2 regions of the Aeribacillus sp. FSL K6-3256 genome follow, and region 1 is predicted to be linked to the other one. Evidence: predicted binding sites of a transcription regulator. Region 1 holds the regulator's gene; the other holds the start of a gene.
What was found. Region 1 encodes LexA, which represses DNA repair genes until DNA is damaged. Its sites were predicted from a motif close to CGAACATATGTTCG; they were not measured.
Positions count from the first base shown of each region.

Region 2: the regulator LexA is predicted to act here: its motif matches at 10,984-10,997, upstream of NSQ84_RS11785 (UV damage repair protein UvrX).

Region 1 covers NZ_CP150188.1:1,931,395-1,946,767, forward strand. The annotation lists gene NSQ84_RS09245 (YneF family protein) at 1-166, opposite strand, end outside; gene sirA (sporulation inhibitor of replication protein SirA) at 253-684, opposite strand; gene tkt (transketolase) at 798-2,807, opposite strand; gene NSQ84_RS09260 (DUF896 domain-containing protein) at 2,880-3,110, opposite strand; gene NSQ84_RS09265 (recombinase family protein) at 3,186-3,836, opposite strand; gene NSQ84_RS09270 (LysM peptidoglycan-binding domain-containing protein) at 3,855-4,169, opposite strand; gene lexA (transcriptional repressor LexA) at 4,329-4,952, shown strand; gene gdhA (NADP-specific glutamate dehydrogenase) at 5,282-6,661, shown strand; gene NSQ84_RS09285 (lysophospholipid acyltransferase family protein) at 7,389-7,973, shown strand; gene NSQ84_RS09290 (TIGR00730 family Rossman fold protein) at 8,057-8,638, opposite strand; gene NSQ84_RS09295 (aldo/keto reductase) at 8,736-9,668, opposite strand; gene NSQ84_RS09300 (transposase) at 9,879-10,025, opposite strand; gene NSQ84_RS09305 (alpha/beta hydrolase) at 10,993-11,604, opposite strand; gene NSQ84_RS09310 (ring-cleaving dioxygenase) at 11,646-12,587, opposite strand; gene NSQ84_RS09315 (hypothetical protein) at 13,153-13,296, opposite strand; gene NSQ84_RS09320 (LacI family DNA-binding transcriptional regulator) at 13,393-14,370, shown strand; gene NSQ84_RS09325 (hypothetical protein) at 14,719-15,105, opposite strand; gene NSQ84_RS09330 (hypothetical protein) at 15,273-15,373, shown strand, end outside.
Region 2 covers NZ_CP150188.1:2,445,972-2,461,344, reverse strand. The annotation lists gene NSQ84_RS11830 (xylose ABC transporter ATP-binding protein) at 1-1,378, shown strand, start outside; gene NSQ84_RS11825 (sugar ABC transporter permease) at 1,379-2,560, shown strand; gene NSQ84_RS11820 (acylphosphatase) at 3,429-3,701, shown strand; gene zwf (glucose-6-phosphate dehydrogenase) at 3,787-5,262, opposite strand; gene rnz (ribonuclease Z) at 5,440-6,369, shown strand; gene namA (NADPH dehydrogenase NamA) at 6,633-7,658, opposite strand; gene proC (pyrroline-5-carboxylate reductase) at 7,788-8,624, opposite strand; gene NSQ84_RS11795 (MBL fold metallo-hydrolase) at 8,950-9,918, shown strand; gene NSQ84_RS11790 (SDR family oxidoreductase) at 9,919-10,713, shown strand; gene NSQ84_RS11785 (UV damage repair protein UvrX) at 11,053-12,309, shown strand; gene NSQ84_RS11780 (YolD-like family protein) at 12,348-12,677, shown strand; gene NSQ84_RS11775 (iron chaperone) at 13,157-13,528, opposite strand; gene NSQ84_RS11770 (iron chaperone) at 13,551-13,922, opposite strand; gene NSQ84_RS11765 (class I SAM-dependent methyltransferase) at 14,315-15,097, shown strand; gene NSQ84_RS11760 (iron-sulfur cluster biosynthesis family protein) at 15,307-15,373, shown strand, end outside.

The DNA of each region.
Region 1 (15,373 bases):
ACGGTTTCATTCCCATTTGCATCATCATCATTTTCAACATTTGTTCGTTAATAGGTGGATTTTTCTTCAAATAATTCATCATATACTTTCGAGCGATAAAAAAGCCTAGCGCTACGCCGGCAAGTAATGCCAGAACAGCGATTAATATCGCCAGCCAAAGTTCCATCTTATTTCCTCCTTCATGTTGTCTATCATACAGTGTACTAAACCATATGACATTATACAATATTTCATTAGCAAATTTCCGCAACTTTAGACAAATTTTCTTTCTTTAATCGGACTCAGCCACCCGTATCGTTCATTTGTAAAATCCATGGCAAAAAAATAAGGATCAAATTTTCCCAATATATCAAAAAACAATAACTCACCGTCAAAGCTGCCGGTACAAATCATTTCAATATACCGTTCCTTTAAAACCATAGTAGCTTGTCCTTTTTGATTTTCCATTTGGATGGCGTGAATCGATGATACCTTTTGATAATGGTTTCGGTGAGACAAGAATGACTGAAGCAGCAAATCTATTTCTGAAATGGGAATGGCTCTTGAAATATAATTGACTTGCCTTTCCAATTGTTCAAAAATAGGATGCGTTTTCCTTGTCCAAAAAAATTCTTGATATAACTGAAAAATTTTCGATTCCCTATGATAAAAATGCTCAGCAAATTCCTTTTTTATCAAATACAAATAAAAGTGCCTCATGCGCTCACCTCATTGTTACATTCCTTTTTTGCTATTATAAAGCAAGGAATGTAAAAGGTTTGTCTTATGGTGGCGGATAGAGGCACTAATTTTGGCGATTATTTCCGAACTAATTCTTTTACTTTTTCGACAACATTTTCAACAGTAAAACCGTACTCGCTTATAATTTTTTCCCCAGGTGCAGATGCTCCAAACTTGTCGATAGCTAAGATTTCACCTTCAGATCCGACATAGCGCTCCCAGCCAAGCGAAGATGCCATTTCGATCGCAAGACGCTTCGTTACGCTGCTAGGAAGAACTGATTCTTTATAATCTTTTGATTGCTTTTCAAAACGGTCCCATGACGGCATGCTGACGACTTGCACATCAATTCCATCAGATGCAAGAATTTGTTGAGCTTTAATAGCTAATGCTACTTCTGAACCTGATGCAAGTAGAAGAGCATCCGGTTGATCCGATTTCGCCGGTGAAATGACATAAGCGCCTTTTGCAACACCTTCTTCAGCATTTTCTTTCGTACCTTTAATAGTTTCTAAATTTTGGCGCGTTAATACTAATGCAGTCGGTGTTGATTTAGATTCAAGCGCAGCCTTCCACGCAGCTCTTGTTTCATTTCCATCAGCTGGACGAATGACAGAAAGATTCGGCATTGCTCTCAAAGAAGCTAATTGTTCAATCGGCTCATGTGTTGGTCCGTCTTCTCCAACCGCTATGCTGTCATGAGTGAACACGTAAGTTACAGGGAGATTCATTAATGCTGCTAAACGAATCGCTGGCCGCAAATAGTCAGAGAAAACAAAGAACGTTCCGCCAAAAACACGTAAACCTCCATGCAGAGCCATACCGTTCAATGCTGCTCCCATGGCAAACTCTCTGACACCAAACCAAATGTTTCGTCCGCTGTAATCTTCCGCAGAAAAGTCTCCTGAACCTTTTATTGTCGTTTTGTTTGATCCAGCTAAGTCTGCAGATCCCCCAAAGAAATAAGGAACTTTTTCAGCTATTGCATTTAATACTTCTCCAGAAGAAGAACGGGTTGCAACGCTTTTTCCTTCTTCATAAAAAGGTAAAGATTGATCCCAATTTTCTGGCAATTCACCATTGATTGCTGCCTTTAACTCTTTTGCAAGTTCAGGATATTCTTTCTCATACTTTTCAAACAAATTATTCCATTCAATTTCTTTCTGCTTTCCACGTTCTTTTACATTTTTCTCAAAATGCTCATAAACTTCTACTGGAACATAGAAATCTTCTTCAAATGTCCATGCATAGGCTTCTTTTGTCAATTTTGTCTCTTCTGGGCCTAACGGCGAACCATGAACGGAAGAAGTGCCTGCTTTATTCGGCGAACCATATCCGATTGTTGTTTTTACTTCAATTAATGTCGGTCGTTGTTCATCCAATTTGGCTTCTTCAATGGCTTTCGAAATCTCTTCAATGTTGTTGCCGTCCTCAACGCGCAGCACTTGCCAGCCCATAGATTTAAAGCGCTCTTCTACATTTTCTGAGAATGATTTATTTAAATCCCCATCTAGGGAAATATCATTCGAATCATAAAGAACAATTAATCGTCCAAGCTTCAAGTGACCAGCTAAGGAAGCTGCTTCAGAGGAAATCCCTTCCATTAAGTCACCGTCACCGCAAATGACGTATGTGTAATGATCAACAATATTGTATCCTTCTTTATTATATGTAGCTGCTAAATGACGTTCTGCCATCGCCATTCCAACGGCCATTGCTATTCCTTGGCCTAATGGTCCAGTTGTTGCGTCAACGCCAGGTGTATGTCCGTATTCAGGATGTCCAGGTGTTTTGCTTCCCCATTGACGAAACGATTTAATATCATCCATGGAAAGATCATAACCCGATAAATGAAGCAAGCTATAAAGCAGCATCGATCCATGTCCGGCAGATAAAACAAAGCGATCTCGATTAAACCAATTAGGGTTTTCAGGGTTAATGTTCATAAATTTCGTCCACAGCGCATAAGCCATTGGTGCGGCGCCCATTGGCATTCCAGGATGTCCGGAATTCGCCTTTTCAATCGCGTCAATGGATAATGTTCGAATCGTCATGATGGATAAATCTTGAATGGAATGAGTCACCATTATCATCCTCTCATCTGTATTTTCAGTTTATAATCTTATCTTTATTGTTGTAATAAGGCAACACCCCATCCATTAATGCAGCCTTTTATTTTTTAATTTTTTCAATTTTTCCGGTGTAACATCATTACCTTTCGGATCAATCACTGTAACATTTTTTAAGGTGTTTTGAAAATCCCGACGAAACGACTCTAAATATTCCTGCCTTAATTGCTGCTGCTCAAGCTTTTCCTCTTGCGTCAATCCTTCTGACTTAGACTTTTTAGATAGTTCATTAATACGGTTAAGTTTTTCTTTTGAAATCATAAGCTGAACCCCTTGTATATTTTTGCCGCGCTCTTTTATCATACTAAATGCAACCACTAATGACAACAATTATTGCTATGATTCTCCTTTTTCTGACAAAAATTGTTGATATCTGCGATGGACAGTAGCTTTTGAAACGTCATAGCCGAATCCTCTTAACGTTGCCGCTATTTCTGAAAATGTCAGGCCGTTTTTCCGCAATCGGTCAATCTCCTCGATCGGAACTTCTTTTCGCTCTCTTTTATAGGAAGAATTTCTATTCTTTAAATTTTTTTCAGGCCTGTACCCATTTTGTATAGCTCTCAACATTCCCCGCTTTATTTTCAAATTATGAATTTTTCGTTGATATTCTTCGACAATTCCTATGATTTCAAGCACCATCGTGTCTGATTCAGACAGTTCCATCTCCCCGCGATGGGCAGCGGTGAAAATTTTCACACCTTGTTTCAAAATGGAATGGACAATGGCGATTTTGGCATTCCCTCTGCCAATTCTTGTTTCATCCTGTATTAATACCGCTTCAATTTCTTTCTCCTCAATCAATTCCAGCAGTTGAAAAACCCCTTCACGATCAACATCATACCCGCTCGCTTTTTCTTCTATCACTTCAACAACTTCCATACCGTTTTCAGCTGCGAGCTTTAACAGCTCGTCCTTCTGTCTTTTCAAAGATGTTTCCTGCTCATCTTTTTCAGTGCTGACTCTTGCATAAACGACTGCTCTCATGTTAAATGCTCCTTGCGGTTATTCTTTGTTTGCCAAATATTCAGCATTGTAGTATTTATTTTTTTCAATCGGAATGACGATTGTTTCCCCCGGTTTTACAACAAGGCTTTGGAGATTGTTTCGCTCCTGAACCCATTTAACAAACTCTGAATGAGACATATTGTCATATTCTTTATATTCATCAGCGATTTTCCACAAACTGTCCCCTTCCTTCACTTGAACCTCCAAATAATGATCGAGCTCTTCCCTTTCTCCAGTATACGAAATCGCCAAAACTGCCGCCATGATGACAAGGAAAAAAGAAACGATGTAAGACCATGATAATTTATCCATTTAGAACCGCCCCCTGAAACAGAATATTTGTTCGGTTTTTTGTTTTTAAGTATAAAAGGGAACACATGTTTCTGTCAAGCAAATATTCGAACTTACGTTTGCTTTTTTGGAAAAATCATGCTATAATCGACACAAATTGATATGACTGAGGTGCTTGACATGTCAACAAAATTATCTAAGAGACAACAAGATATTTTGAACTTCATTAAGGAGGAAGTAAAAAAGAAAGGATACCCTCCCTCTGTAAGAGAAATCGGCGAAGCGGTCGGTCTTGCCTCCAGTTCAACTGTTCACGGGCATTTAGCAAAGCTTGAGAGCAAAGGACTGATTAGAAGAGACCCCACAAAGCCGAGAGCCATTGAAATTTTGGACGATGATGGCAGCCACCTTCTAACAAACAATGTGATCAACGTGCCGGTCATCGGAAAAGTGACGGCTGGTATTCCGATCACTGCCGTTGAAAACATCGAAGAATATTTTCCGCTTCCGAATCATATTGCGTCAGGTGATGATCAACTTTTCATGCTTGAAGTAGTCGGAGAAAGCATGATCGAAGCAGGCATTCTGGACGGAGATTTAGTTATTGTCAGACAACAGCAAACAGCCAATAACGGCGACATCGTTGTCGCGCTCACAGACGACAATGAAGCGACCGTAAAAAGGTTTTTCAAAGAAAAAGACTTTATACGGCTTCAGCCGGAAAACCCAACAATGGAACCGATTATTTTAAAAAATGTGACAATACTCGGAAAAGTGATCGGGCTATACCGTTCCATACACTGAATATTCGATGTCTCAAAACAGGTGAGGCATCCTTTTTCTTTTTATAAAATTTTCAAAATTCCCTCTCTTAGCGATGCTAAATTTTTAAAAATGTTTTCTAATCAATATGTATGCAGACAAGCTAGATTCAATGAAACAAATTTCAGGCGCCTTCTCCGCGCCTGCATGCAAAGCTATTATGCAACAATTCTCAACAGTCATTGTTTTTTGATTTATTTTGTTGTAGAATTTTTTATTGTAGATTTCGCTTCCTTAGCCAGTGCCGGGATGATTTACTGAATTGTTTGAATTCTTCTAACTGCTTAAATTTTAGGTATAGGAGAGGTGCTATGAATCAATTACTTATGAAACAAAGTGAATTGGAAAACGCAAAGCAATATGTCAATGAAGTATTTCAATCCGTGCAAGAAAAAAATCCGAATGAGCCTGAGTTTCTTCAAGCTGTAAAAGAAATATTTGACTCGCTTGTGCCTGTATTTGCTCAACATCCTACATATATAAAGCACGGAATACTTGAAAGAATTGTTGAGCCGGAAAGATTGATCATTTTTCGCGTTCCATGGGTGGATGACGAAGGAAAAGTGCGTGTAAACCGCGGATTTAGAGTGCAATATAATAGTGCAATTGGGCCATATAAAGGAGGCTTGCGCTTTCACCCGACCGTCAACGCCAGCATTATTAAATTTTTAGGATTTGAACAAATCTTCAAAAATTCATTGACTGGGCAGCCGATCGGCGGAGGAAAAGGCGGATCTGATTTTGATCCGAAAGGTAAATCAGATGGGGAAATTATGAGATTTACACAAAGCTTTATGACAGAGCTTTACAAACATATTGGACCAGATATTGACGTTCCTGCCGGTGATATTGGAGTTGGCGCAAGAGAGATCGGATACTTGTTTGGCCAATATAAAAGAATACGCGGCGGATTTGAAGCTGGGGTGTTAACCGGAAAAGGCATTGGTTACGGCGGAAGCCTAGCGAGAACCGAAGCGACAGGGTATGGAACTGTTTATTTTGTTGAAGAAATGCTTAAAGACCATGGATTAAGCTTCAAAGGAAGCACAGTTGTTGTCTCTGGTTCTGGGAACGTTGCCATATATGCGATTGAAAAAGCAACACAATTAGGTGCAAAAGTTGTCGCATGCAGCGACTCTGATGGCTACATTTTTGATAAAAATGGAATTAATCTTGAAACGGTTAGAAGGTTAAAAGAAGTTGAAAGAAAAAGAATTAAAGAATATGTAAATGAACATCCTCATGCAGAATATTATGAAGGCTGTTCCGGAATTTGGTCCATTCCGTGCGATATTGCCCTCCCATGCGCTACTCAAAATGAAATCGATAAAAAAGCAGCTGAACTCCTTGTTTCCAACGGACTCAAAGCTGTTGGAGAAGGCGCCAACATGCCGTCTACATTAGAAGCGATCGACGTGTTTTTATCAAACAATATTCTTTTTGGACCTGCAAAAGCTGCTAACGCAGGCGGAGTTGCTGTTTCAGCATTAGAAATGGCTCAAAACAGCGCAAGATTATCTTGGAGCTTTGAAGATGTCGACGCAAAATTACGTGATATCATGAAGAACATTTACCGAAATTGCGTCAACGCTGCAAATGAATACGGCTGCTCCGGAAATCTTGTCGTCGGCGCTAACATAGCAGGATTTAAAAAAGTCGCTGATGCAATGGTAGAACAAGGAGTCATTTAAAAGATAGAAAAATGGTCATTTCCATCATTTATTCTTTATAGTGAGTAAACATATATGATAATCGCTAAAGCTTTACCTACCCTGCTTTGGCGATTCATCATGCTCACTATAATACCCCATCTTAACTTGAGTAAATAGAAATTGACATCACATCTATCCAAATTCACTCTTCTTTATTTCCACATTCAATCAAATTTTTCCCTATCAGTGTATCCCATTCAATGAGAGAATTGAAGTTTTATGTCAGATTTTCTTACATATTTTTTTACGCTGATGCCTGGATTGATTATCTCTTGCTTTTTAAATAAAAAAGGCAGATTGCACTGATGTTTGTTTATCTGCTTCTTCTCTTCTTTACTCTCAATATTTTGTATCATCAAATATAAAATTTATAGAAACAAAGTAACTGCTATTAAAATTGATTTTTCCAATTAAAGCATTTTATTATTGATATGGTTGCTCCTTCTATCCAGTGCCAATAACCTTCAGCACAAATACTTGTTCATCTAAAAAACACCGAATACGGCTGCCCATCCTCCAATGAAACGGCGGTATTTTCACTGACTGACTTTGGATAAGACGATTCGTTGACGATGTACTACCGACTTTACATGCATCACGTAAAAATGCTAAACTGAACGCAGACAAAATCGACATGCGCCCTAACCGAAAATACAGATCTTTTGCAACGCAAACATATTTCTGGAAGTCATTCGGGGGGAACAAAATGATTTATCATTTAGCAGGAAAACTTGCAATATTGATCATTAAAATTTTTAGTTTGCTAGAAGTCAAAGGCAAGCAGCATATTCCGGCAGACCATCGTTTTATTGTTACATGCTCTCATCGCAGCTGGGTAGATGTAGTCTTGCTCGCCGCAGCACTTTTTCCAATTCATGTCCATTATATGGCCAAAAAAGAATTGTTTCAGAACACGCTCATAGGTTGGTTTTTGAAAAAGATGCATGCTTTTCCAGTTAATCGTGAAAATCCTGGACCGAGCGCACTAAAAATTCCTTTGAAACTGTTAAAAGAAAATAAAGTTGTTGGAATTTTCCCGAGCGGCACAAGAACAGACGAGGAAGTTCCTTTAAAAAGAGGCGCGGTTACAATTGCGATGAAAGCCGGCGTTCCCATATTGCCTGCAACCTATCATGGTCCAAAAAGTTTAAAAGATTTTTTTGCCGGAAAAAAAGCTGTCGTTGCATTTGGCGAACCAATCTATTTAGAGAAAAATGCAAATCAAATTGATGATGCGCTTCAACAGCTTGAACATAAGCTGAAAGCTCTTGAAAAAAGCATAAACGACTAAACATTGACGTTTCTGATCAGCTTGTCATTTTTAGACAAACTGATCAGAAAGCTAAAGGCGAAGTAAAGTTCTGATATTTTCATTTATCGATCTAGTTCGATCCACTTATTTGTCTTCAAAGGCGGTTTGTACGCACGAAGTTTATCTATTAATATAGAGGGATTGTCTGCAAAAATCATAAACTGTTTATGCGTTTCAGGCATGAAGCCTCCCTCTACCGCATTCTCAATCATCTGTTTTACCGGCGTGTAATAGTCATCGATATTTAACAACGCCACAGGCTTTTCATGAATCCCAAGCTGCCCCCAGCTAACCGCTTCAAATATTTCCTCAAAAGTACCATAGCCTCCGGGAAGAGCAATGAACGCATCTGAAAGCTCTCCCATTTTTGCTTTCCGCTCATGCATATCATTGACTTCATAAAGCTGAGTGAGATGCTTGTGGACAACCTCTCCTTGAAATAAATTCGTCGGCATAACGCCCAATACGGTGCCTCCTAACTCTAATACGGTGTTTGCAATCACTCCCATCAGACCAATGCTGGAGCCTCCATATACGAGCTCAAGCCTGTTTTTTACCAATTCTTCTCCTAGTTTGATAGCTGCTTCTTTATACTTAGGATTTGTTCCCGGATTCGATCCTGCAAAAACACAAACACGTCTCATATTACCACTCCTGCTTCTTCTCTAAACGTTCTGACGAATGAGAAAGTCCTATTAAAAGCTGTGAATGGGATATTTCCATCACAGCTTTATTACAAAATTATTGAAAAATCTTACTGATTTTCTCTATTTCTTCCTTTGTTAACTGGACATCTAACGTTTTTAAATTGTCAAGTACCTGTTCCGGCTTCTTCGCACCAGGGATGATCGCATCGATGGAATCGACCGTTAAATACCATGCTAGCACAACGTGAGCAATTTCAGCATTTTTCGCTTCTGCGATTGGACGCAATTGCTCGACTTTTTCGAGATTACGCGCAAATGCTTCCCCTAGAAATAAAGGATTTTGTGCACGTGAATCATTGAACTTCTCATCTTTCGAATATTTTCCGCTTAATAGACCTGAGGCAAGTGGAAAATATGGTATAAACGATATTCCATTTTCCGCCGTGTAAGGAAGCAAATCTTTTTCTGCTTGTCGTTTAAATAAGTTATATTCGGACTGAATTACATCGACATACCCATCTTTGTTCGCTTCTTTTAATTGTTCGAGCGAGAAATTCGATACACCGATCGCACGAATTTTCCCTTCATCCTTAAGCTTCTTCAATTCACCGACAGCTTCATCCTTCGGTGTCGTTTCGTCCGGGAAATGAATGTAATATAAATCTATGTAATCCGTTTTTAAGCGTTTCAGGCTGCCCTCGACCGACTCGCGAAGGAAATCGGGAGAGTTATCAAGAACAACTTTTCCGTCTACAAATTTGTGAGCACCTTTAGTAGCAATGACTACTTCATCACGACGGCCAAACTCCTTGACGACTTCACCGATAATTTCTTCCGAACGCTCAGGACCGTAATAAAATGCCGTATCCAAAAAATTTATTCCATGATCCAAAGCTGTACGAACGATTTCTTTCCCAGTTTCATCGTCAAGGTTTGGAAAAATGTTGTGCCCGCCAACAGCATTTGTTCCAAGCCCGATTGGGTTCACATATATATCGGTCTTGCCTAATCTAGTCTTTTTTGTCACAATATTTCAACTCCTTTCGTTAACATTATAACAAATTCTATCAGAAAAATCAGTTTTTAACTAATAAGCTATTAAATATTATTATGGCTTTACAAATGAAATTATGAAAGGATTCTTTTATTCATTTTCAAGCAGCAGTTGCTCGACTGTTTATTGTTTGTTCCATTATGTTCAAATTCTTGAGGTTGTCTAAAGCAGCATAAAAATATCTTAAGCGATTGCAGCCTGCTGCAATAACAAAATAAAGAGGGGGCTGTCTATTTGATACCTTTTACAAAGCTCTTGAATAGTACATTCTCGGTTTTCATATGCAAGTAAAACTTCAAGTTTGAACTCTGTAGTATATTGCTTATACATAGAAAACTCCCCCTAAGGTAAAACAGATTTTTTATATTTTAATCTGTCTACCTTAAGGGGAGCATATCATAAGTCGATTTTCCGGCTTTTAGACGCCCCTTTAATGTTTTAGAAATGTTGATATATCAATGTTTATGATGTTCGGTTTTCAATGGATTTTGACTTTCTGAACAGCCTCTTTATTTTATGGACTTATCGGACATACAATTTTTTTCAATCTTGTTTATATCCTTCAGAAGTCTTATGAAGGATTTTTCTTTTGCTCTCTTTCTTCATTAGGTTCTTCAAAAGTTTTATGACGGACATTCAGCACATACAATCGCTTCTTGTTGGACTTCATTGCCTCTATAAAGAACATTTATAAATTTTATTTCATTATTTTTGTCCTTCACAGTTGTATTTCTCAAAATCTTTCATTTTAGCAACTCATCGGACAGCCCCACTGTTTGCTTGAAAGCAATTCCGTCCTTTACTTTCAATCTTTTTATTTAGAACGATATTCTTTTTTCGGCAATTATATCAATTAATTAAAACAGAATAAAGCATTACTGAAAAATTGCAAATTAGTGCCTCTGTCAAAACATTTATTTTGCGAATACTTATCTTGATTTCATAAAATCCACCGAACGCTCACGATTTTCTATTTAAATCTTGTGGAATTCGGCGGCTCTGTTAATATATTGATGCACAAGGTTCAAAATTGATAAACATTTTTTCAAATATAAGAACTCCCGCACTTTGACGAAACTTTTTGCATTACGGATCATTTTTGATCCGCTTTGCGTGGAATTAAGCAGCTCTTTTGATATATCGATGTACGAGCCTTGAGAATGACAAACATTTACAAATGGAAGAGCACGCCCAATTTCCTTCCGCATTTTGTTATAAACATTTTGGAATGACGGCTAATTGATTGCTGGCAACATTTTGATCCAATTTACTTGCTTTTATTGGTATCTTTCACAGCTTATTTTTGATAAAGCTGCCGGTACCAATTGGATGCTGCCTGAACTTCTGATAAAGTCAGCTCATGTCCTCCGTTTTCCCAATGCAAGTGCACATTTGCGTTGTTATTTTCTAAAAATGTTTTAAGCTCTATTGATTCTTCAGGAGAGCAAATTTGATCACGCTTTCCAGCTGCAATAAAAACGTTTTTTCCTGAAAGATCCGGCAGATCCATTCCTCTTCTCGGCACCATCGGGTGATGCAAGATGGCTCCATTTAGCGCATCCCGAAAATGGAATAAAAGGCTGGCTGCTATATTCGCTCCATTGGAATAACCGATTGCGATTACAGAATTTCGATCAAATCGATATGTTTGTGCTGCTTCATCTAAAAAAGAGTTTAATTCCTTTGTACGGAAAACAAGATCTTCTTCATCAAAAACTCCTTCGGCAAGTCTTTTAAAAAAACGCGGCATTCCATTTTCAATTACATTTCCGCGCACAGCTAAAATCGATGCTTCTGGATCAATAATTTCTGCAATGGGAAGAAGATCAAATTCATTTCCGCCGGTTCCATGCAGCAATAGGAGAGTCGGTTTTGCCGGATTGCTTCCTTTTTGAAAAATATGTTTCATCGTTTTTTCTCCTTCTCAGCGTTTATTAAGCATTACTTTTCTTATTCGTCAAGGTTACGGACTTCCACTGGCATCAACTTATTTTCCAACCGTTCCCGATACTTTTCGTAACGCTCCGGAAGCTTTAATTCTTTTCCAAGTGCATCTAAAGATTCATCAATTGCAAAACCCGGAGGATCTGTTGCAATTTCGAACAAAATTTCACCATGCTCTCTGAAATAAATAGAATGAAAATACTTTCGATCCTGAACTGGCGTTACCCTGTATCCATTTGATTCTAAAGATGTTTTCCATTCTAATTGATCGTTGTCGTCATTTGCCCGAAGCGCGATATGATGGACTGTTCCAACCCCCATGATGCCGCGTCCGGAAGAAGTAATTTTTACATCAACGACATTGCCGATTTCACTTGGAGAGTGAAAACGAATAAAATCTCCTTCCCTTCCAATTCGTTGAAGTCCAAAAATATTCTCCAACAACTCTGACGTTTTTTCAGGAAATGATGAATATAATACGGCGCCGCCAAATCCTTTAATGGCAACATCAGAGGTGACATGGCCAAATTCCCATTGATTTAATTCTCCTTCTTTTCGTTCCACTAGCTCAATGTTCAAACCGTGCGGGTCTTGAAACGCAAGCAGTGACTCACCAAACCGTTCTGTCATTGTAAACGGAATTCTAAATTTATCTAGTCTTTCTTGCCAAAAGCTCATGGAACCTTCTGGTATCACATAAGAAGTTACACCCACCTGACCATTGCCGATTTTTCCTTGATACGCATCAGGCCAAGGAAAGAAAGTAATCAGTGTCCCTGGCTTTCCTTCTTTATCCCCGAAATAAAAATGGTACGTGCCGGGATCATCGAAATTCACAGTTTTTTTAACTAACCTCAGCCCTAAAACTCCAGCATAAAAATCAATATTTTCCTGCGGATGGCCGACAATAGCAGTAATATGATGAATTCCAGCTGTTTTCTTTTTCATCTTTGATTCTCCTTTATTATTTGCTTTACGCGATTCGTTTTTGTAAATCAATCATTTTAATAGGTCATTATTTCGAATTAAAATATCTCGAATTAAATTATTTTTAATTCAAAATAATTTTATCAAATCTTTCATTTATTGTCAAAAAGCTGATCTGTTGAATTTTTCATCTCTTTTCGTTCCGTATTCACTAAAATACCATCCTTACCAAAATGAAAGCAATCGCAAGAGCAGCGTTTGAATGCGAAGAGAAACCTCCCTCTCCTCTTGCGCGCAAAATCGTTACAGAAATTGTTGTTCTGGCCGCAGCAAGGGCAATTGGCCGTTCCATAAATTTTTTTGTGATGACTCGGCAAACACAGTCGAATTTAAGATTGGTGATGAACACGCAACATCCTGAAAGTAGCCGGCATCCGCCAGCTGCTTTCAGATAAACCGAAAACATGCAAAAGCAAATTGCTTTTTGCAGACTGATCGTAATGACCGTTGCAATTTAATATTAGTAAATCCGTATGGCTTTAGCAAATGTAGACAAATGAAGTTGAATACCGTAACCGGACAGGTATCATTTCTGATCTTCTTTTTTATCATCTAATTCAAAGAACTCAGCAAAATCCATTAACAAAGCATCTTTGTCTTTTAACGCCAATTTTGCTAAGATGATTTCAAGAAGACATAAGCCAATTAAAATAAGTAATCCTTTCATCATATTCCTCCCCCCCCTCAAACTCATCTCTTTGTCAACATCAACATAATGTATGAAACGCGTTTCAGGTCAAGGATTTTTAAAAGAAAGGGATATTTCATGGCAACGATTCGTGATATTGCAAAGCTTGCAGGTGTTTCTGTTACAACGGTTTCGAGAGTTTTAAATAATCATCCATATGTCAGTGACGAAAAAAAAGAAGCGGTTTTAAAAGTGATAGAAGAAATCAACTATAAACGGAACATTCATGCAGTCCACTTGTCTAAAGGCTTTTCAAATTTGATCGGCGTCGTCCTGCCTAAAATCGATCATCCTTATTTTAGCAGCATTGTGGAAGGGATTTCGGAGGAAGCGATCAAGCATCATTTGCAGCTTGTTCTCTTTCAAACGAATTATGAACCAGCAAAAGAGCTTGAAGCATTGGAATTGTTGCGGGGAACCTTATTGGATGGTGTCATTTTTTGTTCAAGAGCCATTTCCTTTGATGTATTGAAAGAATATAAAAATGCTGGACCGATCGTTCTTTGCGAAGATTCAGACCAAAGCCATTTCCCTTCTTTGAGCATTCCGCATGAACAGGCATTTCAGTTTGGTTTGGACTATTTAATTTCGAAAGGTCATACGAAAATTGCATTTACTTTAGGACGAATGGAAGGGCCAAACAGTAAAAAAAGAAGAAAAGCCTATAAAACAAAAATGAAGGAATTAGGCGAACCGATTCGAAGCGAGTGGATCTTCGACAAATGCCTATCGATCACTGACGGCAAACAGCTTATGGAAAAGCTTCAGCATTTAGAGAAAAAACCGACTGCCTTTTTTGTTACAAACGATCAAGTGGCAGCAGGTATCTTATTAAGTGCCAAACAATATAAAATAAAGATTCCTCAAGACATTGCCATCTTAAGCTTTGATAATCAGCCTATTGCCGACATCATGGGAATCACTACTATTGAAATCCCAATAAGAAAAATGGGGAAGCTTGCGGTGCAATCGATTATTCATTGTAAAGAAAAACGGGAGCAAACAAATAAGAAGATGACTCTCCCCTTTCGGTTAATTGAGCGGAAAACTGTGTAACCCATGAAGAAGGATGCCCCCTCTTTAGAGTTCAAATCATTCCTGCCAAACGATCATCTGCAAAAACCGAAGCAGCTTGGCAGGATTTTTCATTTGATTTTGTAATCATTTTGACGATTTGCATGCGTCTTTTTCCATATTCCGTTTTCTTTTGACGTTCAGTGTGAAATTCATCGATTACTACTCAAAGCTGGTTAACAACTTGTCTGCATACTTACTCCCCTTTTTGGCCGACAGCAAAGTGTACGTCAATCACAAATGGCCTTACAGATGTTTTCAATTGCATAGCAATGAAAATCCTTAAAATTGGAGTGTTATTTCCCCAAACCGCTTTTTAAAACAATTTTCCTACTCCGTTAATTTTCTTCTTATCAGCAAGCTTGCGATCACGATGCTCAAAATATTTGCTGCATAAACAAACGCTTCATTTCCGTCAACCATCGAGTTGAATTTGTAAAAAAAGTGCGGCCATGGTATAAGTTCGCCGTTTGTCACGTATTCGACAACCGTATAAATGGCAATGAATCCGAACGCCATTTCTACATTTTTGACCAATAAAATCAATAACGCACCAATCAGCAAAAAATTCAACCCGAGCAGCAAGGCGAATAAAATTAAATGCCAAGGCACATCCGCTAGATTACGGAAGAAAAACAACAAGATCATTAACAGATTCATCACGGTGTAATATCGCATTAAATCAATAACGGCGTGCTTTTTATACAGATTGATCAATGTTTCCCATGCCCCGTCCTCCCTTCTAACCATGATCCGAAGCAGAACATAATCATTGAAAGGAAATCGAAATACGCCTCAAGTCGTAGTTCAAAATATGCCTCAGGTTCGTTATGAGCAGCGACGACAAAAGGTAAGATGAAAATTGAAAGGAGGTCATTCAAATTATGAAAAAAATCGGTTTGTTCATCGCAGGTGCAATAGCCGCAATAGTTTTAATCGCCAATCTCGGCTCAATCGTCGGACTTCTTATCAGTTTGCTTGTTCT
Region 2 (15,373 bases), 510 kb from region 1:
GAAAGTATTAAGTGGATTATATCCAACTGGAACATATTCAGGAGAGATTCGTATAAACGGAACCCCTGTACATTTCCGCAATATTAAAGATGCAGAAAAGGCAGGGATTGCAATTATTCACCAAGAACTTGCACTCGTTAAAGATTTGACAGTTGGAGAGAACATTTTTCTAGGAGCAGAACCGAAAAAATATGGCGTCATCCAATGGGATCAATTGTTTTATGAGTCATCCGAATGGTTAAATGCAGTAGGTTTAAATGTGGCTCCTCAAACGAAAATCTATTCACTTGGCATCGGGCAGCAACAACTTGTGGAAATTGCCAAAGCTTTGTCTAAAAATACGAAGATATTGATTTTAGATGAACCGACAGCTGCCTTAACAGAGAGTGAAGTCGAAATATTAATGGGAATTTTAGAGGAATTGAGAAAAAAAGGGGTAACATGTATTTACATTTCTCACAAAATGCCTGAAGTTTTTCGTTTAGCTGATTCCATAACCGTCTTACGTGATGGAAAATCCATTGCAACTCTATCCAAAGATGAAACAAGTGAAGATGAAATTATTTCTTTAATGGTCGGCAGAGAATTAACGGAACGATATCCGCAAGCTGAACGAACTCCAAAAGAAACGATTCTTGAAGTGAAAAACTATTCTGTCTGGCATCCAGACATGCCAAAAATGAAGGTAAATGATAATATTTCCTTTTCACTTAGAAAAGGAGAAATCCTTGGAATAGCTGGATTAATGGGGTCTGGTAGATCAGAGCTTGCCACAAGTCTTTTTGGAGCATATGAGGGAAAACGGGAAGGCGAGGTATGGATAGAAGGTAAAAAGGTTCACATTCGCAATGTTCAAGATGCTATTAATGAAGGGATAGCATTAGTGACAGAAGATCGAAAACGCTTTGGTCTTGTTTTAAGTATGGATGTGAAAACAAATACCACTCTTGCCAGTTTGAAAAAAATTAGCAAATGGGGCGTTATGAACCATAATGAAGAAATGAAATCAAGCCAACAGTTTGTCCAGAAGTTAAAAACTAAAACGGCATCTCTCGAAACGAAAGTTGGAGCATTATCGGGAGGGAATCAGCAAAAAGTCGTTATTGCCAAATGGTTGATGTCTAAGCCGAAAATTTTAATTTTAGATGAACCTACACGGGGAATTGATGTAGGGGCAAAATATGAGATTTATCAATTAATGAATCAGCTGGTTAATGAAGGAGTCGCAATCATTATGATCTCATCAGAGCTGCCTGAAATACTTGGTATGAGCGATCGAATTCTGGTCATGAACGAAGGCAGATTTGTGAAAGAACTGACGAAAGAAGAAGCCACACAAGAAAAAATTATGTCAGCAGCAACGGGAGGAGGGAAATAAATGGAATTAAAAGTGACGGCTCAACAAAAGACAAATGTCAAAAAAAAGTCGTTGAAAGATATAATCGGAAAAATTGACGTACGGGCTTACACGATGATTGGTGCCATAGTTGCGATTTGGCTGTTCTTTGGAATTTTGAACGATACATTCTTAACAGCGCGTAACCTTTCAAATTTATTCACTCAAATGTCTGTTACTTCTATTTTAGCGATTGGAATGGTCCTCGTTATTGTTGCCGGACACATTGACTTATCTGTCGGATCCATTGTAGGTCTTACAGGAGGTATTGCTGCCATATTTAGTAACTGGATGGGAATGCCAACGATTGTTGTCATTGTTATCACGTTAGTTGCTGGTGCAATTGTTGGCCTACTTCAGGGTTGGCTAGTTGCCTATCAGGCAATTCCTGCATTTATTGTCACTTTAGGCGGTATGATGGCATTTCGCGGTATCTTAATGGGAATAACGAAATCAACAACCATTCCTATTTTTGATGCGAATTTTATTGCCCTTGGAAGTGCCTATTTTACAAATATGTTTGGGATTGTGTTGGCCATACTAGCAGTAGTCATTTTGGTTATTTTAACAATAAGAAAACGAAAAACTCGCTTAAATTATGGATTTGAAGTAATGCCTCTTTCATTGGAAATCATGAAAATACTTTTTCTTAGCTCACTCATTGTTTTATTCGTCATCACGATGAACAGCTATAAAGGAATTCCGTTTCCCATTATATTTGTTATCGGTTTGGCAGTCATTTTTTCATTTATTGCGAATAACACAACATTTGGCCGTCATATTTATGCAATTGGCGGAAATTCAGAAGCTGCGCGTTTATCAGGAATTAATATTAAAAGTCGCACGATGCTGCTGTTTGTATTTAGCGGATTGTTATCAGCCGTTGCAGCAATTGTGTTAACAGCTCGTCTTTCTTCTGCTACCATTTCGGCTGGTCAGATGTATGAATTAGATGCTATCGCTGCATGTGTCATTGGCGGAACCTCTTTAATGGGCGGATCTGGAACGATTATTGGTGCGATTATAGGGGCCATGGTCATGACATCGCTCGATAATGGAATGTCCCTTATGGGGCTGGACACCTATTGGCAGTACATTGTGAAAGGAAGTATTCTTGTACTAGCAGTCTGGATAGATATTGCAAGCCGTAAAAAAAATAAGTAGTTAAAAATCTGCGACAAAAGGGCTGAACTTTGGATATCATTCATAGTTTCAGCCCTATTTGTATTGGTAAAAATGTACCAGTATGCTGTAAAATTTCCATATAATTATGAAGACTATATCAAACTATGGAAAGCTTGGAATAATCCTCATTTCATTTCCTATTCTTGTGGTCATTTAGGCATCGTATTTCAACGAAGGAAAATCACTAAGGACGGAATGTGATTTATTAAATATAAAATCACATAAATAAAAAAGCCTATAGGTAACTCCAGAAGCAATTAAGAAGTTCGATAACTAAACTTACCTCTTAAATAAGCCTAATTTTTTTTTTTTTTTTTTTTTTTTTTTTTTTTTTTTTTTTTTTTTTTTTTTTTTTTTTTGCTGCTTTTTTCTTCCATTTTTTAAAATGTTGTTGACATGGTTTTTGACCGTTCGGATGGAAATGAACATTTCATCTGCAATTTCACGTATTATCTATGAACTCTAATATTTTTCATTCGGTTGGCGTTAGTTGTGATTGGATTTTTTCCATCTTATATTGATTTTCTATCTTTTTAACTTGCAAAATTCTTTGGTCAAGTCCAAATTATTGTGTAAATTCCCCCTATGAACTTTACTTTCTATAATTTGGATGGGGATGTTTAATAAGTCGTTTTTCGGCTTATAGACGCTCTTTTAATGTTTTAGAAATGTTGATAGATTGATATTTTTCAATGAGGATTTGACTTTTTAGACAGCCTCTATTGGATATATTTTTTAACTATCACTTTTTTGATTAATTCTTTCACAAACCGTTTCGTTTATATCTAAATTCGGTAAAAAATAAATTAAGATAGAAATGAAGAATATTTATGAAAGGAGTGAAAAAATGAAGCAATACCATATCATTGTTTCAGGACGTGTGCAAGGAGTGGGGTTTCGATATTTTACGCAATCAAAAGCGGTCGAGCACCAAATTTCCGGTTGGGTTCGAAACAAGATGGACGGAACGGTTGAAATCGTTGCAGAAGGAGAGGAGCAAAATTTACAGAACTTTCTTGCCTCTATTCAAAAAGGTAGTCCTTTTTCAAAAGTTGAAAATATACAATTAACGGAACATGATGAAGTGGAAGGCTTTCAAAAGTTTGATATTCGTTATTAATTATTAAAGCATCAATATGATAAAACACCCCTATTTGTACAAGGGGTGTTTTAATAAGGCAACACTTTTAAATTGAAAAATGTCATTAGATCGGCCACCAATGGAAGCCGTCTTTGGCAAGAAGTTCATCCGCTTCTTTAGGACCCATCGAGCCTGCCTCATAGTTAGGGAAGGCCGCTTTTTTACGGGACCATGCATTTGAAATCGGATCAACATATGCCCATGATAAGGCGACTTCATCCCAGTGGGTAAAATTCGTGGCATCGCCTTGCATGCAATCATATAGCAATCTTTCATATGCCTCCGGAGTGTTCATGCCGTCGATGCCGTTATTGTTGTAAGAAAGCTTAATTGGTGTAGCCTCTGAGCTTACTCCCGCTTTTTTGGCATTGAGATGAAGCGTAATCCCTTCATCAGGCTGGATATGGATGACAAGCAAGTTTGGAACGCGGTCGCTTTCCTTTTTAAAGTATAGGTTCATTGGAATATCTTTAAATTCGACAACAATTTTTGTTGATTTTTCTTTCATCCGCTTTCCTGTGCGAATGTAAAAAGGAACGCCTGCCCAACGGTAATTGTCAATCAAAATCTTTCCGGCCACAAACGTTTCTGTATTGGAATCGGGATCTACATTTGCTTCTTCTCGGTAGCCGATAACCTCTTTTCCATTAATTATTCCCTTTGTATATTGGCCTCTTACAAAATAGCTGTCGACTTCATTTTCCTGAATTGGCCGTAAAGCACGAAGCACTTTAATTTTTTCGGAACGAATTTCGTCAGTCGTTAATTTAATTGGCGGTTCCATCGCAAGCAAAGCCACCATCTGCAGCATATGGTTTTGCACCATATCTCTGAGCGCACCGGATGTTTCATAATAGTTGCCCCGGTCTTCCACGCCGAGTGATTCGCTTGAAGTAATTTGAATATTGGAAATAAAACGGTTATTCCATAAATGTTCAAAAAGCGCATTGGCAAATCGAATGACTTCAATATTTTGCACCATTTCTTTTCCTAAATAGTGGTCGATTCGGTAAATTTGCTCTTCATCGAATGCGGCACGGATTTCATCGTTTAATTTTTGGGCGGAAGCTAGGTCATGGCCGAACGGCTTTTCAATGACAAGTCTTGTCCATCCGTTTGTATCTTTTAAACCGTGCTCTTTTAAATTGTTAGCGATGATTCCGAAAAATTCAGGCGCCATCGCCAAGTAAAAGACTCGGTTCCCTTCCGTTTGATATTTTTCATCCAAGTCGGAAAGTAAGCTTTTTAAGCTGTGATACGAAGACTGGTTCGATACATCAAACGGATGATAATAAAAATGCGAAGTAAAGGATGTTAGATCGCTGTTGACGGAAACTGCATTTTCAACGGAATCTTTAACATTTTCCCTGAACGTTTCGTTCGTCCATGGTCTTCTTGCCACGCCAACGACCGCGAATTCTTCGCTGATCTTACCGCTTTGATATAAACGGTAAATGGATGGGAATAATTTCCTTTTTGCTAAATCTCCTGTTGCTCCGAATATAATGATGATTGCTTTTGGTAACTGGATTGTATTCACTGAACGTACCTCACTTTATCGTTTTGCTATAAATTTTGCTAAAAATATGTACCCGTTCAAATATTTAATTTTAAAGGTAAACGTACTGTAACGCAAATAATATTTGCTGATTTTTCTGCTAAATATTGAATGAATGTATTATAATAACAGATAAAAAGACATTTGGAGGAGCGAACGTTGAATCTTTATTTTTTAGGAACAGGTGCTGGTCTGCCGGCCAAACATCGAAATGTGTCTTCCATTGCGCTTGAATTGCTTGAAGAACGCGGTTCTATTTGGCTGTTTGATTGCGGCGAGGCGACACAGCACCGGATTTTATATACGAACATCAAACCGGCAAAAATTGAAAAAATTTTTATTACGCATTTGCATGGTGATCATATATACGGACTTCCCGGTTTGTTAGGAACAAGATCCTTTCATGGCGCCGAGAGCCCGCTCGTAATTTACGGTCCTCCCGGCATTAAAGAATTTGTGGAACAAACTTTGAAGTTAAGCTTTACTCATCTTAAATATCCGCTTATTACAAAAGAAATATTTGACGATGAAACCGTTTTTGAGGATGATCAATTCATCGTTAAGGTAAAGAAATTGGAGCACGGCATCCCTTCATTCGGTTATCGGATTATAGAGAAGGATCTGCCCGGAACACTTTTAGCGGATCGATTAAAAGAAATTGGAGTAAAACCTGGACCTATATACAAAAAATTAAAAAATGGCGAAACAGTCCAACTTGCTGATGGAAGAGTTTTGAATGGAAAAGATTTTTTAGGTCCTGTCAAAAAAGGACGGATTGTTTCGATTTTGGGTGATACAAGATATTGCAAGCAAAGCGTCGAATTATCAAAGGATGCGGATGTTTTAGTGCATGAGGCGACATTTGCAAAGGATGAAGAGCTTTTGGCCTACAATTATTTTCATTCGACAACAGTTCAAGCAGCGCAAATTGCTTTAGAGGCAAACGCAAAAACGTTATGGCTGACGCATATTAGCTCGCGATATCAAGGCGAAGAGGATTGTCAAATGCTTCTTGCTGAAGCAAGGGCTGTATTTCCAGAAGCAAGCCTTGCCCATGATTTTTTATGTGTCCCAATTCCTAAAAAGTAGAAAATGGTATGGGGATGCCAAAAATGAAGCTTTCGCCGCCTTTTTTACATAGAATAAAAGAATCGTCTACAGGCATATTTAGTCCTATAATCGGGCAAAAAAATCGTCGACATGATTCTTGCAGAATCTCTGAACTTTCAAAATTTTTTCGGTTGCGGCAATGAAAGAATTATATGTTGATTCAACACTCACTGTATGCTTTGGAAAATGCAATATGCAAACAAAAGCTGCCTCAAAAGGCTTTTTTGAGACAGCTTCTTCTTTTATACGCGCCATCCGCGTTCATATTGTGTCGGCGATTCAATTTTTGCGTTTAGTTCATTAGCTGCATGGTAAGGCCAATATGGATTTCTCAATAATTCGCGGGCGACAAAAATAAGATCCGCCCGGTTGTTTTTTAAAATCTCTTCCGCCTGCAAAGGTGAAGTAATTAAGCCGACTGCCCCTGTTTTGATGTTTGCTTCCTGTCTGATTTTTTCGCTAAATGGCACTTGGTACCCGGGATAAACATCTATATTTGCCGGGACAAGCCCTCCTGAGCTGACATCAATCAAATCGACACCATCCTCTTTCAGCCATTTAGCAATTTGTACGTAATCATTTATCGTCGATCCGCCTTCAACATAGTCACTGGCGGAAACACGAACAAACAACGGGCCTTCCCACACTTTCCTTACGGCTTGGATAACCTCTTTTAAAAACCGGTAGCGGTTCTCTAAGCTTCCTCCGTACTCATCATTGCGCTTGTTTGATAGCGGAGATAAAAATTCGTTAATGAGGTAACCGTGGGCTGCATGGATTTCGATGATATCAAAGCCTGCGTCCTTAGCTCGTTTTGCTCCTAATTGAAATTTTTCAACCGTTTCTTTTATTTGTTCTTTTGTCAGTTCTTTCGGTGTACGGCTGTTTTGATCAAAAGGAATTGAAGATGGGGCGAATATGTCTCCGCTCACATTTGACTTTCTTCCTGCATGAGCAAGCTGGATGCCTGTTTTCGCTCCGTATGATTTGATTTGCTGCACAAGTTCAGCCAATTTTATAATATGGTCATCTTCCCATATACCGAGGTCCAATTCAGAAATTCTGCCTTCCGGCGTAACAGCTGTTGCTTCAAGAATGATGAGGCCCACCTGTCCAACCGCTCTTGAAATGTAATGTGTGAAATGAAAATCTTCAAGAAATCCTTTTTTATTTGCGGCTGAGTACATGCACATCGGCGACATGACAATTCGATTTTTCAATGTGACATCTTTAATCGTAAATGGAGAAAATAATAATCGGTCTTTCATCTTTTATTCGCCTCCCTAAATATTTCCTTTAAAATTTTAGCAATTATGATTATTTTTGTCATATGATCTGCTTGGTAAATATAAAAAAGGGGTTCAGTATTGCTCGCTGAACCCGAGTCCGATTTCAGATTATTGTTCGTTCACCAGTTTTTCCTCCAAAGCGCTGTTTAATTCTTTTGACCGTTCGACTGCCCGTTTCACACAGCTTATAATAGCTTCATCTACGTGATGATTGTTTAGGACGCTTAAGCCGGCTTCAGTTGTGCCGCCTGGGCTCATTATTTCTTTTCTTAGAGTAGACGGCTCTTTGTCAGACGTTTTTAACATTAATGCTGCCCCATAAAGTGTTTGAACAATGAGGGAGCGTGCCATGGACTTTTCTAAACCGATTTCTTCTGCTGCTTTTTCCATTGCTTCTACTATGTAATAAATATAGGCTGGTCCGCTTCCTGCCAGTCCTGTGACGGCATCGAGCTTGTCTTCTTCAACAATTTCAACTGTTCCGATCAATTGAAACAGTTCAACAGCTGCTGACAGGTCACCATCCGTTGCATATTGTCCTTGTGCCAAGGCGGTTGCTGATTGTCTGATGGTAGCGGACGTATTCGGCATTGCTCGAATGACGGGAATACGTTTGTTGAATAATGTTTCAATTGCTTTCGTTGAAACGCCTGCGAGCATGGAAATAACAAGATGGTTTTCTGTTGCGTATTCGCGGACTGTTTTTACTGCCTCGTCAACGTCCTTCGGCTTCATCGCGAAAAAAATCGTTTTTGTGTTGTCAAACAAATGCTTTTTATCTTTTGTAATCGTGACGCCGTATGTTTTTTGCAGCTCCTCGAGCCGCTTTTCATTGGAACGGTTTGTCACAACGATCTCTTCTCTCCGGCACTTGTTCCCGTTGATCAATCCGGATATAATAGCTTCCGCCATAGATCCGGCTCCGATAAATCCAAACTTGTACATAAAAAGAGACTCCTTCCTGATCGTTTTATATGTTTCTTTTGAACTTCTTCCCTATAAACTTAGTTTAAAAGAGAAGAGATTCAGTGGGAAAGGTAGCGAGAAAACGTTTTACTATTCATCTGTTAAGCAACAGAAGCGCATGCTTTGGATGGGCTTGTATGATGAAATGTTTCCCTGCCTTAAATTCTAAAAGCGTTGTAGAATTAATTTTTTATCAGTTCCAACGGCTTGTCAAGTATACTTATGAATTATTCGAATAAAATGACAAATTGATTTATCATGTGTAAAATAAGTTATATTAAAAAATTAAAGGCGGTTTGCAAAAATGTTCAGCAAAGATGCAATTTATAAAATAACGATCCCTATACCTTATCCGATTAAAGATGTGAACGTGTATGTTGTAAAAGGGGACGCATTGACATTAGTGGATGCAGGGATGAAAACGGAGGAAGCGTGGAGAGTTTTTGAACATAAGCTGAAGGAAATAGGGCTTGTGCCTGAGGATATTGAGCAGGTCATTCTTACCCACCATCATCCTGACCATATCGGTTTGCTCGATTTTTTTGATGGCGATCTTCGTGTTTTGGGCCATCGTTTGCTTGCTCCTTGGCTTTCTCATGATGTGCGTTTTTTTGATCGGCAAAAGGAATTTTTTTTAGAATTATTGAAGCAGTTTGCCGTCCCGGAGTCGTTTGCGTCACACTTAGATCATCTTGATCTTTCCTTATATCCACGCAATCATCCGCTGACCTCCTCCATTCAAGAAGGAGATGAAATAGACGGGATGCCTGGGTTTACAGTCATTGAGACTCCTGGACATGCCCAAAGCCATATCGTTTTGTACAATGAGGAAGACTGCCGAATGATCGGCGGCGATCATTTGCTGAAAACCATTTCCTCCAATCCTGTTCTTGAAATGCCGTATGAAGGAAAAGAGCGTCCAAAACCTCAGCTGCAATATAATGAATCTTTGAAAAAGCTTTTGCATATTCCGATTTCTGTTGTCTTTCCGGGTCATAAAGATGAATTTTTCGATCCTCACCTGTTGATTCGGAACCGTTTAGACAAACAGCATGAACGCGCGCTCACCGTATTAAAGCATTTAGAAAAACAGGAAATGACGGTGTTTGCTCTTTGCAAGCTTCTTTTTCCGTCTGCTTATCAACAAGAGCTTTTATTTGCTATATCAGAAACTGTTGCTCAGCTTGATTATTTAGAACAATATGGAAAAATTAACAAAAGAATAGAAAATGGCGTTTTACTTTTTTCCGCGCAACGAAGAGGTGACAAATAAATGAATTCGCGGCTTAAAGATCGATTGGTAGTTATTACGGGGGCATCGAGCGGGATCGGGGAAAAAATCGCAAGGATCGTTGCAGAAAGCGGTGGACATTTAGTTTTGCTGGCTAGGAGGAAGGATCGTCTCAAGAAACTTTCGGATGAGCTTCAAGCCTCTCACTCTATTTCTTGTACATATTACGAACTGGATGTCAGTGACCTTGACGCAGTTTCCGAAGTATTTACGGACATCACAGAGAATTTTGACCGAGTGGATGTTTTAGTCAATAATGCTGGTTTTGGTATTTTTCGAAATGCAGAGGAAGCAACATTCGAAGAGATGCAGCAAATGTTTAAAGTAAATGTGTTCGGATTAATTGCTGCGACAAAGCTGGTTCTTCCGAAGATGCTGGCCCAACGGGAAGGGCATATTATTAATGTCGCCTCTCAGGCTGGCAAAATAGCTACTCCGAAATCAAGCATCTATTCTGCTACAAAACATGCTGTTTTAGGCTTTACGAACAGCTTGCGGATGGAAGTGGCGGACCGCGGGATTTTTGTAACATCTGTCAATCCGGGTCCAATTGAAACGGATTTTTTCAATCTTGCCGATACGTCAGGGGATTATGTGAAAAACGTCCAACGCTGGATGCTTAATCCGGAAGCTGTTGCACAAAAAATCGTGAGCGTGATGCTGACAAATAAACGGGAAATTAATATGCCTGTTTGGATGGAGCTTGGCGGGCTTGTTTATCGTCTCATGCCCTCCCTATTTGAAAAAGTTGCCGGAAATTTGTTTCGGCAAAAATGACCGGGAGCATTATGCAGGAAATGAACAGAAAGCTGAAGGCGGACTTTTCGCTAAAATCTCCGCTCTCACTTCTGAAAAGGCGCGTCAAGCGTCTTTTTATTTTGATAAAAAATTCAGCTCTTTCACCGATTTGTCTCCAACTTAAATCTTCTAAAAAACGCGGCTGTATTTTGAATAAGCTTTCCAAGCTTAATATCTGTTTTTCGATGCCGTACTTCGTTGTTATGCTCCTTTTGTACCGCGAAAAATGGCGCAAATTCCCATTGAAACCGAACGTATATTCCCATACAATGAAAATAAAATAAAACCGAACATACATTCTCATGAGGGGATGATGGAATGAATTATGAATCGTTTCCAAACCGGCATATATTATGCATCGATATGAAAAGCTTTTATGCGAGCTGTGCGGCGGTCATACTTGGGCTTGATCCTTTAACAGCCCACATTGCTATCGTTGGGGACAAAGAGCGGACAGGAAGCATTGTATTGGCCGCTTCACCAAAACTGAAGGAAGATTTCGGAATTCAAACCGGATCCCGCTTATTTCAAATTCCAAACGACCCCCGCATCCGCCTCATCACTCCGAAAATGGCGACGTATTTACGGATTTCTGCTGAAATTACTCGGCTGCTGAACCGCTATGTTCCGAAAGAAAACATCCATGTTTACAGCGTAGATGAATGTTTTATTACTGCGGATGGAACAGAAAGACTTTGGGGGGATGCGCATAGTCTGGCCGAAAAAATTGTGGAAGATTTACGAAATGAATTTTCTCTCCCATGTGCGGTCGGGATCGGTCCAAACATATTGATGGCGAAGCTTTGTCTAGATTTGGAGGCGAAAAAGAAAGGTATAGCGGAATGGACGTATGATGATGTCAAAACGAAGCTGTGGAGCATCAAGCCGTTGCGTAAGATGTGGGGGATTGGGGCAAGACTTGAAAAAACGTTAAATCGAATGGGAATTTTTACAGTCGGTCAGCTCGCAAATTATCCGTTAGAGCTCCTTGAAAAGAAGTTCGGCGTCATGGGGAATCAGCTTTATTACCACGCATGGGGAATAGATCTTTCCGACATAGGCTCTCCGATTATGCTGGGGCAAATCAGTTTTGGAAAAAATCAAATATTGCTTCGCGACTATCCGGACCCCGAAGAGGTGAAATGCGTCATCTTAGAAATGTGCGAGGAAGTGGCAAAAAGAGCGAGGGAACACCGGATGGCGGGGAGAACAATCAGCCTTGGAATCGGCTACAGCCAAAAGGAAGGCGGAGGAGGATTTTACCGTTCAAAAACGATGGATGTCTCAACAAATATTACGATGGATCTTTATCGAGCCTGCCTTTTGCTGTTTGATCGTTTTTATGAGGGGAAGACAGTCAGAAAAATTTCCATCTCTCTTTCCAACGTGGAAAAAGACAGCGGCATGCAGCTTGATTTGTTTAGGCCGAACCGCATAAAAGAGCATCGTTTAGGATATGTAATGGATGCGATTCGGAACAAGCACGGCTCCAATGCACTGCTGCGCGCTGTTTCGTATACGAAGGCAGGAACGAGTCTTCACCGCAACAAGCTGATCGGCGGGCATTATGCGTAACGAATATGAAGAAAAGAAAGCAAAGGATGGGATAAACAATGATTCAGGATCGTGGAAGCATAAAATGGACAGCTATGATGCTGCCCGAGCATGTGAAATTACTAAGGAAATACAATGAAAGTTTAGATAAAGTCGAAAAACCGGTTTTAGATGAACAAAAATATGAAGAATTTAATGAAGTTATCTGTGAGGCTATGGAAGAGAACATTACTCTACAATTCACCTATTATCAAAAAGGTGAAATAAAGAAGCTTGTCGGCAATATTCATTATATCGATCAGCTAAAAAGAGAATTACGAATTGTTGATTACTTGACTAAAAAACATGTTTTAAAATTAGGAGATATTATTGAAATTGAGCAATACTAAGAAAACAGCATTAGAAATACAAATTTAATAGGGGTAGCGTAAGGTCAGGAAAATGCAGATTTACAACGCTTAGAAAATGACGATAATTAACAGCCCAATTTCTAAAAATTTGAGAAATTGGGCTTTTTGCTACTCTACCATCGGCGCCCTATAATGGAATAACTAAAACATGATCTCAATCTTAAAATCAATTAATTTTTCTTTCACTAAAAAAGCACCCGTTAGTGAATAAGTGACATTCACGGTTAACTAAAAACAATTAAGTTTCACTCTGCCACTATAGGGTCATTTTCTGGAATAAGTAAGAGAATTATTTTCTTAGCTCCTGTAATAATTTACACTTATTAAAAAAGCTTTGACATTAGCTGTGTCAGGGCGTCCACAACAAGAGTGTTGGGGCATGAAAAAGCGTTTTTGTAGCTATCAACTTCTTAAAGCCTCTCAGAAGCCCTCACAGGCTTTCTAAGGGCTATCCTATTCTATTTCCGCCAAAAAGTTGAACAGTCTGCTTTATCCTGAATATTAAATTCAATCATTTTCTCAAGCAATTCGTAATTTACCGGCTCATTCCACGGAATTCGAAACAAGCCTTTGGTAGCGCTGTAGCCAGCTTGGGCGATTTCATCGGCAAAATGCATCATTGTCTTTTCTTCAGGTGAAACGCTCAAATGATGCTTCGCTGTGGAAAAGCCGATGATAAATGTGCCGTGATCGGTAAACATTGGCGTATTCCACTTGATTTGCGGTTTCAAATTTGGGAATTTATTAGCAACCCACGCCAAAATTTCCTCTGTTCGGTCGCGGTGGTCGGGGTTATCGATACCTGCTAAATATTTTGCAAAAACTTCCATGTCTTCCTCCTTCGATATTATGCTATTTCCGCCAAAAATTCGAATTCTCAGCCTTATCCTTGATATTAAATTCAATTATTTTCTCAAGCAATTCGTAATTAACTGGTTCAGACCATTGAATTCGGAACAAGCGTGAAGAAGCGCTGTAGCCAGCTTGAACGATTTCATCAGCAAAATGCACCATTGTTTTTTCTTCGGGTAAAATGCTCAAATGATTCTTTGCTGCGGCAAACATAATGATGTATGTGCCGTGATCGGTAAATGTGGGTTTGTTCCACTTGATTTGCGGTTTCAAATTTGGAAATTTATTAGCAACCCACGCCAAAATTTCCTCTGTTCGGTCGCGGTGGTCGGGGTTATCAATACCTGCTAAATATTTTGCAAAAACTTCCATGTTATTTCCTCCTAAAATAAAAATCGTTCAGAGAAGTTCCTCAAACCCATTCGTCGTTAAAACTCCTCACAGAACCGCTCAGAACACGACACCTATTTCCACTATATATTTTACAACCTGAATAGTCAAAATGGCTTAAAATGCAAATTAGTTTTGAAATTTTCCATCCGAATGTAGAGTTAAAAAAAGGTTCGACCATTTAAAGCAAATTATAATAAAGATTGATAAAACAATGATATTGTGAAACAATTTACTTAAACTGAAGGAAAGGATACAGCACCAAATTAAATGAATATTAGTTTAATTTATGCTGTATCTTTTCGCTAGTCAACTACACGAGCCGTAGCAATTCAATGACCGAATTGCTACGGTAATCAGTTTATGATTTAAGGATGGCTGATAACTTGAAAACAAATGCTAGGTATCAAACTTGGATTCGAATGAATAAACTACTAATTTTTTTGCTTTTTTCACTTTTATTCATTTTGTTGACATTCTTACCTATTAATTTATATCTGCGAGTTTTGTCAGGTATTATAGCGTTACCATTAATTTATATTACATTTATCCTTTCTTATTCTTATTACCAATTCGCAGCATTTGGGGGAAATTATCAGTCAAAAATACATGACTTAATTGTTGCCAAGGTGAATTGGGATGGGCAAGGAAAAATACTGGATATAGGAACAGGCAGCGGTTCACTGATTATAAAACTTGCAAAGGCTTTTCCTGAGTCTCTATTAACTGGAATTGATTATTGGGGCGACGATTGGGAATATTCGAAAGATCAATGCCAACGAAACGCTGAAATTGAAGGGGTTTCTGATCGAATAAATTTTCTGAAAGCAAGTGCCACAAAACTGCCTTTTAAAAATGATGAATTCGATATAATTGTAAGTTGTCTAACATTTCATGAAGTTAAAGATGAAAGAAATAAAACAGAAGTAATGAAAGAGGCATTAAGAGTGTTAAAACCTGGTGGTGGATTTGTCTTTTTAGATTTGTTTATGGATGAAAAAATATTTGGGGATGAAAAAGAGCTCTTAAATTCCTTAAAGAAACATGGTGTATCTGAATTGAAAAGCTACAAACTCGCTAAAGTAATGAAACTGCCAAAGCTTTTATTGAACAAAAAAGTATTAGGGAATGCAATGATATTGATTGGAAGAAAATAGACGTGTCATAATTTGCTTGTGAAAATAACGCTGATTTCTCACAAATAAAAACAACAGCTTTATTCAACTAACCCGGCTAATAGTTTGTCAATATTTCTCTATAAATGTTTAAAAAACGTTAATCGGTTATGTTCATTCTGCTTCAATAAGCGGAGAGAGCTAAAATATGATAGAATGGAGGCAAAATTAAAAAAGGATGATTTTAGCCTATGAACATTTCGTTTACAAACGCAGCGAAAGCAAAACTTAAAGAGATATTGGAAATGAACGAAAACC